One region of the Bacillus sp. JJ664 genome, then DNA from elsewhere that is predicted to be linked to it. Evidence: predicted binding sites of a transcription regulator. Region 1 holds the regulator's gene; the other holds the start of a gene.
What was found. The regulator NrdR, encoded in region 1, represses ribonucleotide reductase genes. The targets are predictions, from matches to a motif close to AACACNATATATNGTGTT.
Positions count from the first base shown of each region.

Region 2: a site for NrdR is predicted at 3,669-3,686, ahead of nrdI (class Ib ribonucleoside-diphosphate reductase assembly flavoprotein NrdI). Genes of this name have one in related genera too.

Region 1 covers NZ_JBALMS010000040.1:16,265-20,933, forward strand. The annotation lists gene ytxC (sporulation protein YtxC) at 1-612, opposite strand, end outside; gene dnaI (primosomal protein DnaI) at 718-1,659, opposite strand; gene V7056_RS06925 (replication initiation and membrane attachment family protein) at 1,672-3,093, opposite strand; gene nrdR (transcriptional regulator NrdR) at 3,130-3,600, opposite strand; gene speD (adenosylmethionine decarboxylase) at 3,785-4,171, opposite strand; gene V7056_RS06940 (glyceraldehyde-3-phosphate dehydrogenase) at 4,505-4,669, opposite strand, start outside.
Region 2 covers NZ_JBALMS010000064.1:5,305-9,973, forward strand. The annotation lists gene V7056_RS11835 (quinone oxidoreductase family protein) at 1-6, opposite strand, end outside; gene nrdF (class 1b ribonucleoside-diphosphate reductase subunit beta) at 28-996, opposite strand; partial or broken gene nrdE (class 1b ribonucleoside-diphosphate reductase subunit alpha) at 1,147-3,231, opposite strand; gene nrdI (class Ib ribonucleoside-diphosphate reductase assembly flavoprotein NrdI) at 3,218-3,577, opposite strand; gene ykzS (protein YkzS) at 3,933-4,127, opposite strand; gene V7056_RS11860 (hypothetical protein) at 4,213-4,521, opposite strand.

The DNA.
Region 1 (4,669 bases):
TAAGAGTAAATGATCATACACACTAAATTTCCCATCATATACAATATGAACATTAGGGATTAGTGAATCTGATTTTAAAACTAGTTGTCTTAAATTTTCAATTAGGTTTTGATATTCATTTTCTAATTTGTATTCATCGATCGCGATTTCACATACATAAGCAAGCTGCTTATTATACTCTTTTAAACGGAATGTAATGAACGAATCAAAGCTAAAGCTTATTCCATCTTTTACATATTGAATAATTGCGTTTGTAATCAATTGCTTGCTCTTACGTATTTTCTTTTGGTTTGGTACACTTCTTCTTGTCCCTCGTAATAATGACTGTGCAATTGGAATGATTTGCTGTTGTTCAACTTCCTCATAGAAAAAAGATGTATGTAAAATGGATTGAATCCACTTATCTTCTTTTTGAAGTAAAATAAATTGTACTAGCGTTGGCACTAAGATACTTTTTATTAACTCTTCAGTATTTTGAGGAAAAGTAATTAATATTGTATTCATTTTGTGTTTTCTTAGAAAGTATGGTCTCGATTGATTTTTTAAGCGTTTTTGTAATCGGTCGTAGACATAAGCTGCATCAATGGGTTCATTGAAAAAAATTTCAATCACCCTGTTCCCCCCTTTCAAGCACCACCTAGTCCTATATATATTAAGAAGAGAATTAAAAAATGCCGTAAAATCACTTTGATTCGTGATTTTACGGCATTTTTGTTTTTATGATGTGATATGTCTACGATTTGAACCAGAAATCCTAATTGGCTTCGCTAAATAATTAACACGATCTACAATGCGGGCTGCTTTTACTTGTTCTTCTTCTCCACGTTGTGAATATGTCAAATGGTGTTTTAATTGAGTGATATCTGCGTTTGAAGTAAAAAATGTAGGTAATTTTTCAAGCATACGATATTGAAGAATCGTACCTAGTATTTCATCCCTTGCCCAACTTGACATTTGTTCTGCCCCTATATCATCGAGCATCAATACTTCAACTTTTTTAACAGCTTGTATTTTTTCTTCTAATGTCCCTTCACTGATTGAGCTTTTTAATTCACGTAAAAACTCAGGCAAGTACACAAGCATTGATGAAATTCCTTCTTCTGCTAATTCATTTGCGATAGCACCAAGGATATATGTTTTCCCTACGCCGAATGGGCCGTGTAAATATAGCCCTTGCATCATTTTTCCTTTTTCAAAATTTTTAACAAATTGATCAGCAGCTATAATTGCTTCGAGGCGCCCATCTTCTTCTGTTGATAAATTAGACATTGAAGCTTGGAGCACATCTTTAGGTAGGTACAGGCACTTAATTAATGATTCATGCTTCTTACGTTGATCATTCTTTAAACCATTTGGACATCGATCATACTGAACATCAATTCTTTTTCCTTGTATGATTAGATGCGGATGATAGCCTTGAACCAAATTTTTACATCCTTCAAAGGTTGGGCAATCATGACATTCAACACTTTGACCTATATACTCATAAAGCTTATTTAAGCTTTTATCGATCATTTCATCTGTAATTTCATTTTTATTTTGAATTAAAAATGGTGCAACTTTTGGGTGACTGCGGACTTCATGTCGCATTTTTTCAAATGTATTTTGGAATTGTTTATTTTTCATTAATGCAGAGAATGCGTTTTGAATTGGTTCCATTTCGTCCTCCCGTTACCGTTTTTTCTTATTTTTATACATCTCAAGTTCTTTTACTAATAGTTTTCGTTTTTCATCAACCGAAGTGTCATTTGTCTCTACAGTTTTCGGAGCTACACTTGCTTCACTTGGTTGTAACCAGTCAGGTACGATTTCAGTACGAATTGCTTTGTTTCGTCTATTACCTGTTCTTGCCTTCGCAGCTGTTGCACCTTGTCTTGTCTCTTCAAATTCTTTTCGAGCAAGATCCATCGCTTGCTTTACTGTTGTTACACCTTTTCTTGCCCAATGGCTTGCGATTTTAATAACATAATTTCTAGACAACTTCTTATCTAAACGAATCATCACATAGTCAATTAATACATTTGCTACTCCAGGAAGTAACTTTTGATCAATCATAATCTCTTCAATAATTTTTAAATCTGCCTCACTTGGCTCTGCACCACCAGATATTTCTTTTAAATATTGGCGAGGTGAGATTGTTTCAAAGCATTGAATTAGTTTTTCTTCCTGTGTAGTTGGTTCTGCTTTCAGTTCTCTATGCTGAATTGGTTGAACCTTCTCAACAATCGTAGGCAATGCTTCATGATGTTGAAATTGATACCATTCTCTTGCTTCTAAACGCAGTGATTCAGTATTAATTTTATTTTCATCGTTTAATGCACGCATGACAATCGTTTTCATTTGAATTGGGTTAATGCCATATAAAAAAGCTAGCTTTAAAATGGTATCTTTAACTTCTACAGTAAAAGATCGTTTTGGAACAAATGAATCAGATAAACCATCTAAAAATAAATCATAATCAAACTCTTCCATTTTGACAGAAATTTTTAATGGCTGCTGCTCTTTTAACAACCTAGTATTCTGCGTTTCACTTTGAGTGATCTCATTATTCTTTTGTATTTCATGTAGTTGTTCCATTGTAACAGTTTGAAAAACGGAATCAAATGAACTAGAAATATCACGATATCCCTCTTTGGAAAACGTTTGTCTACTAAAAAAGTTTTTCGCTCGTTGATATTGAGTTTTACCGATTGTTTTGAAAAGGAAGATATTTAATATAGGATCTTCAAAAAAAGAATGGGGATCAAGCGGAGATTGAAGTTCATAAAGTAACTTCTTAGTACCTTCTTCAGACCCTTCATACACTTTAAGTAAACCGATTCCCTCTAACATTAACCTTTGCTCATAAATTGTCTTTAAATTTGTTCTCATCCCAAGCATTAAAGAATGATGTGTTAAATTATTTGGATTGAGGTCTGTTTGTTCACATTCACTCCATAAAGTCATGTACAAGCTTAATGCCTGGCTACCAATGATTGGTTGATACAACATCGTTAAAACCTGTCTGTGAAAATTATGTAAATATCCTGCAGCCAATACCGTGTATGGATCTGCAGGCAGAACATCCATCCAATGTTGCTTTTCAATAGACATTCAAACAATCCTTTCTTGTATCAAAAGAGCGAAGTACTATTCGTCCTTACCTCGCTCTTTGTTAATTAAATCTTTTAATTCATCAATGAATACATTTATATCTTTGAATTGACGATAAACTGATGCAAATCGAACATATGCAACTTCATCAACTTTAGATAAATGATCCATAACCATCTCACCTAAAACTTCACTTGGAACTTCAGATGTCCCACTATTTTTTAATTCTTTTTCTATATTATTAATAATGCCTTCAAGTTGAGATAATGATACAGGGCGTTTTTCACATGCCTTAATAAGACCTCTTAACATCTTATCTTTACTAAACTCCTCACGAGCTCCCTCTTTTTTAACAACTAAAATAGGATTATCTTCTACTCGTTCAAAGGTAGTAAAACGATGCTGACATTCTTCACATTCACGTCTTCTTCTAATTGATCGACCTTCATCCACAGGTCTGCTATCAAGTACTCTTGTCCCATTATAATTACATGTTGGACATCTCATCGTTTCATTTCAACTCCAAACACAGTTTTGTTAAACAGACTATTATAACTCTATACTATAACAAAATTCAAATAAACTAAAGTATGAAATGTGGAGGCGACTGTTCAGCTGCGACAAGCATAAGGAGAATAATCCATTTTTATAGACAAAAAAGAGAGGTGAATAATCACCTCTCTCCATTTTTTTAGTTACCACTAACAACTTTTACTTTATTAACTTGAATGGGACCCATTCCTCTAGGTAGCTCAACATTTTCACGCGTATCAGCTTCAAGAGCCTCAGCGATATAGTTTGCAGCTACATTTGGATCAATTCTATCACCGCAAGTGTAAACATCAATACTTGCATAACCATGCTCAGGAAAACTGTGAATAGTTAAATGTGATTCTGAAATGATTACGACACCACTAACGCCATGAGGAGCGAACTTGTGAAAAGCAACTTCACGAATTTCTGCACCAGAACGTAATGCAGCATCAACAAAAGTTTCCTCAATAAATTTCATATCATTTAATTTTTCTGTGTTACAACCCCATAATTCCGAAATGACGTGACGACCCATAGTATCCATATTCATTTCCCCCTTAAATAATTTTACATGACCCCTATTGCAAAAGTATGATCAACTACCACGGGGGAAAGTTAGTCCAAAGAGGTCCTAACCCTTTAAGTAATTAGTTATACTTTTAGAAGTTCACGAAAGTTAGTATACTTTTTTTAAATTTGAATTGCAAGATAAATTTCATTTTTTTGTAATTTACTAGTTTAAATGTGAAAAAAATATGTATAATACAAGCTATTTGCCCGAGTGCCCAGCATTCTTGCAAACTTCGAAAAGACTAGCCGATTATGAAATCAACTAGTCTTTTGTATTCGCTTACATTAGTTTGTGAAATTACGATTCTTAGTTTTGAACTGGTTCAAGCTTAGAAATTTTAGCAGCAACAATTGACACTAAGTCAACTACACGTCTAGAATAACCCCACTCATTATCATACCAAGCTAATACTTTCACTTTTGTCCCACCAATCACCATTGTTGAAAGTGAATCAATAATCGCAGAATGTGT
Region 2 (4,669 bases), on a different contig from region 1:
CTTCATATTTCATACTTCCTAACATGTTTAAAATTCAAAAATAAAATCCTCGTCTGTCAATTTTTCCACTGTAACTGCTTTTACATACCCGTTTCCTTTTACAGAGAAGAAATCATGGTTCTTTGTATCAGTTTTTAGTCCATTTAAGACAATAGGATTAATATCTTCATCATCAAAATATGCTTCGAATCCTAAATTCATTAATGCCTTATTTGCATTGTAACGAATAAATTTATTTACTTCGTCCACTAAACCGATTGATTCATAAATTTCTGAAGTATATTGTAATTCGATATCATATAACTGAACTAATAATGACATTGTTTCTTTATATAGTCGAGCTTTTTGTTCATCTGAAAATTCATCATAAATTTGTTGTGCAAGAATACCTACAAATACTCCGTGAATACTTTCATCACGTAAAATCAGGTTAATAATCTCACCACTAGCAGTCATTTTACCTTGGCCAGCTAAGTATAATGGATAGAAAAATCCACTATAGAATAAGTAACTCTCCAAAAATACACTAGCTACCATTGCCATATATAATTCTTCTGAAGATACGTCGCGCTTTAATAAATTTAAATAATATGAAGAAATTAACTCAGATTTTTTTGTTAGGATTGGATGTTCATCGATCCATTTAAAAAGTTGATCAATTTCATCTTCAGTTGCAAGCGTTGTAAAAATATGTGAATAACTTTTCGCGTGGACTTCTTCCATTGCACCCATAAATGCTAGTACACTTTTTGCTTGTAAATTTTTCAAGTGTACTAAAATAAGTGGCATACCTTCTCCACCTTGTTTCGTATCTAATAAAGTTAATCCACCTAACACTTTTATAAACGTATCTTGCTCTTCCTTTTTAAGTGTATTCCATGTATTCTTATCAGACGAAACAACAATCTCTTCCTCAGTCCAAAATTGCGATAAATTTTGCTTCCAAAATACTAAACTAAAATCGTCTTCTTTTTTATTCCAGTTTACAGCTTTCATCTTAAAATGACCCCCTACTCACTAAAGAAAGCCCGAATATATAGATGCAGTATCATTAACATTCTCTATATACGAGCTTCCCATATACTTACTCATTAAATTTTCATATCATCGTTCTATTTACTCTATATTTTGTGCTTTGAGCATCGATCAGACTGAACAGCTAATACACTCTTCCACACTCAATTTTCTTGTACGCGTATAATATAAACTTTTCAATCCCTTTTTATTAGCATAGATATAATATCTTGCAAGTTCTCGGGTTGAAATATCACTATTTACATATAATATAGAGCTGATTCCTTGATCAATATGTTGTTAGATTTCAGCAATTAGATCAATTAATTTGTATTGATTAATATCGTAAGCCGACTTGTAATACCAGAAGCTTTGTTGTGATAAATAAGGCATTGGATAATAAGTTGTTGAATTTGCATATGTTCTAGATTCAATTACATTTACAATTGGCATAACTGAAGAAGTAGCGTTTTGAATGTAGCTAATTGATTGTGTAGGAGCTATTGCTAAGCGGTAGCTGTTGTATAAACCATATGCTTGTACTTGCTTACTTAATGTAACCCAATCAAATTCATTCGGAATATATATTCCATTAAATAATTCTTTCACTTTTGCTGTTTTCGGTTCAAAAGATTGTGTTTTGTACTTATCAAAATAAGTACCTTTTGCGTATTCACTTTTCTCAAAGTCTTTAAATGTTTTTCCAGTTTCTTTTGCAATAAACATACTCTTTTCTATTGAGTAATAGTTCATCATCATAAAGAATGTACGGGCAAAATCCTTTGCTTCTTCACTTTCATAGGAAATCCCATTCTTTGCAAAATATCCATGTAAATTCATTGCACCTAAGCCCACTGAATGAAGTTCATCATTTGCCTTTTTAACAGTAGGTGCATTTTCAATTTCAGTCATATCAGATACAGCCGTTAATGCTTCAATTCCCATATGAACTGAATCCCTAATTGCTCTATTTTCCATTACATTGACGATATTTAACGACCCTAAATTACAGTTAACATCTCGATTAATTACATCCTCAGAGCCATAATTATTGATCTCTGATGTTTCTTGTAATTGAAAAATTTCTGTACATAGATTTGACATCTTAATTTCGCCAATATCTTTTAAAGCATGCTGGTTGTTCGCATTTGTTTTATACATTAAGTATGGATAACCAGATTCAAGTTGAATCGCAGCAATCTTAACTAATAAATCACGAGCTGATAAATCAAGTTTTTTCTTTTGGATTTTATCGTTATTTACAAGTTCATCGTATTTTTCATCTATATCAATATCATCTAAATGAATGCCATATTCCTTGTAGACCGTATATGGAGCGAATACGTAGAATGGCTCATTTTTTTCTGCTAGTTCAAAGAATTTATTTGGAACAATTAAGCCAATCGATAAAGATTGAATTCGGCTTTTCTCATCGGCGTTAATTTTTTTCGTATCAAGAAACTCAATTACGTCCCAGTGGAAAATATTTAAATATGTTGCACCAGCACCTTTACGTTGGCCAAGCTGGTTTGCATATGAGAATGAATCTTCTAATAGCTTCATTACAGGAACAACACCACTTGCAGCGTTATCAATTTCTTTGATTTGTTCTCCACGTGCTCTAAGCTTAGATAAATTCAGTGCAACGCCACCGCCAATTTTTGAAAGCTGCATTGCTGTATTAATTTGAAAACCGATAGAGTTTAAACTATCATCCATTTCAAGTAAGAAACATGAAACCATCTCACCTCTTCTACTTCTACCAGCATTTAAAAACGTCGGAGTAGCAGGTTGATAGTTTTGTTGAATCATCATTTTCGCTAAATTTAATGCTTTATCAATATTGCCTCGTCCTAAATAAAGAGCAACGATTGCAATTCGATCTTCATATCCTTCTAAATAAAACTTTCCATCGTTTGTTTTTAATGCATAGTCCTTAAAGAATTTAGATGCTGCCATATATGATTGGAAAGTAAATCCAGCCTGATAAACTAGTTCATACATTCTTTCAATCTCAGTAAGGGAGTATTCTAATTCTACCTGATAATAATAGTTTTCTTGAGTCATATACTGTAAGCGTTCTTTAACAGAAGAAAATTGAATTTTTCTATCTTCTACTTCTTTTAGGAAACAAAGTAACGCTTCTTTATCTTTTTCAAGATCAAAAAAACCATCCTTTTTAATTGTTAATTCATTATTCAGCTCAATATGTCTCAAGCTTTTCCACTCCCTCAAGAAAATATTGTATATCACGACTTGTCCCTGACATTTCGAATTTTGACAAGACCGGTACGTTATATGTTTTGGCAATTTTATCTGCACTGGCTGCAAATGAATCTCCCCAGTTTCGATTGCCACTTGCACTTACTGCTCTTAGGTAATTTGAATTTTTCTCCAAAAAATGATGTACATTGTCTGGAACACTTCCAAATCCAGTAGTATAGGTTACAAGAATATAAGGTTCTTCGATTTTTAGTCCATCTTTTATTTGAATTGACGGCATTCTAATTTTATTGACAAAACGTTTAACATTGCCAGTCATTGAACTGTAAACTATCACCATAGGATCACCTCATTTTATATGTAAGAATATTTTATGAATATTTAAAATTCTCATGTTATATACCTACATATTGTATTACCTTTTTATAACAAACACAATATATAGTTTCCTAAATGTAAAAATAAACATTTCGACAATCTCACTCAGAATGAAACAATAAGAGAAATTTAACAAATTATGGAGAAGAGTGCAATAAAGTGTAAAACGATTTTTTTGTCAATTGAGCCATACCGAGAAACATAAAAAAAATACCCAATAACACCTTGCAAAACAAGAAAAAAGTAAAAAAAACTTTTTTTTTTTGCAGTTGGTTTCATGAGTACTTCTTAAAAAGTTATATATTTTTAAATATTTGTTAACTTCTAGCTTCTTCTATATATGTATAAATTACATCGCCACCATGTTGAGCAATTCCTCGGAAGTGTTTAAAATCCTCTCGATTCACTATAATTTGTCTAAAGGTTAAAAAATCTTCTTTTTTGATCATTATTTGTGTAATTTCACCGTTTTTAAGTTGTTCAATTAGATTCAGCATTTCATTTTGTTCCATATTCTCACCCTTTAATAATAGATCTAATTTGATTACTGTTTTAAAGCTTCCATCTAACATTATCAAAGATGTTACTATATGAAAACTAAATTTTTACATCTAAAATTTTCTCGGTGACAAATACATTTGGATCTTCATTCTTAACTAGCATGACTTCGATTTCTCCATCTATTATGACTAAAAATGCTTTTGGTATTAATTCTAAGCCAGTTCCAAGACATTCAAACTGAACTTTTGCATGCCCCTCTCCTAGTAGAACGACCATTTCAAAAAATGGAATGACAATGATCTGATCAAAAAATAAAATTGGATCACCAATCAAAGTATTACTACCGACAAATTCTTTTATTTCTTCTTCTAAATCGTACTGTAATTCTTCAATCCATTTCTTCAAGAAAGTAACCTCCAAAAAGTGCTACATCCATTTTTTACCCTTCTTGTAATTTTTAAACATATTTTTGAATTTAAATTGACTAAATTGTAAAAAAATATTCAATTTTCTCTTTACCTTTAAACCGTTTTCATGCATTATAGAAGGTGTA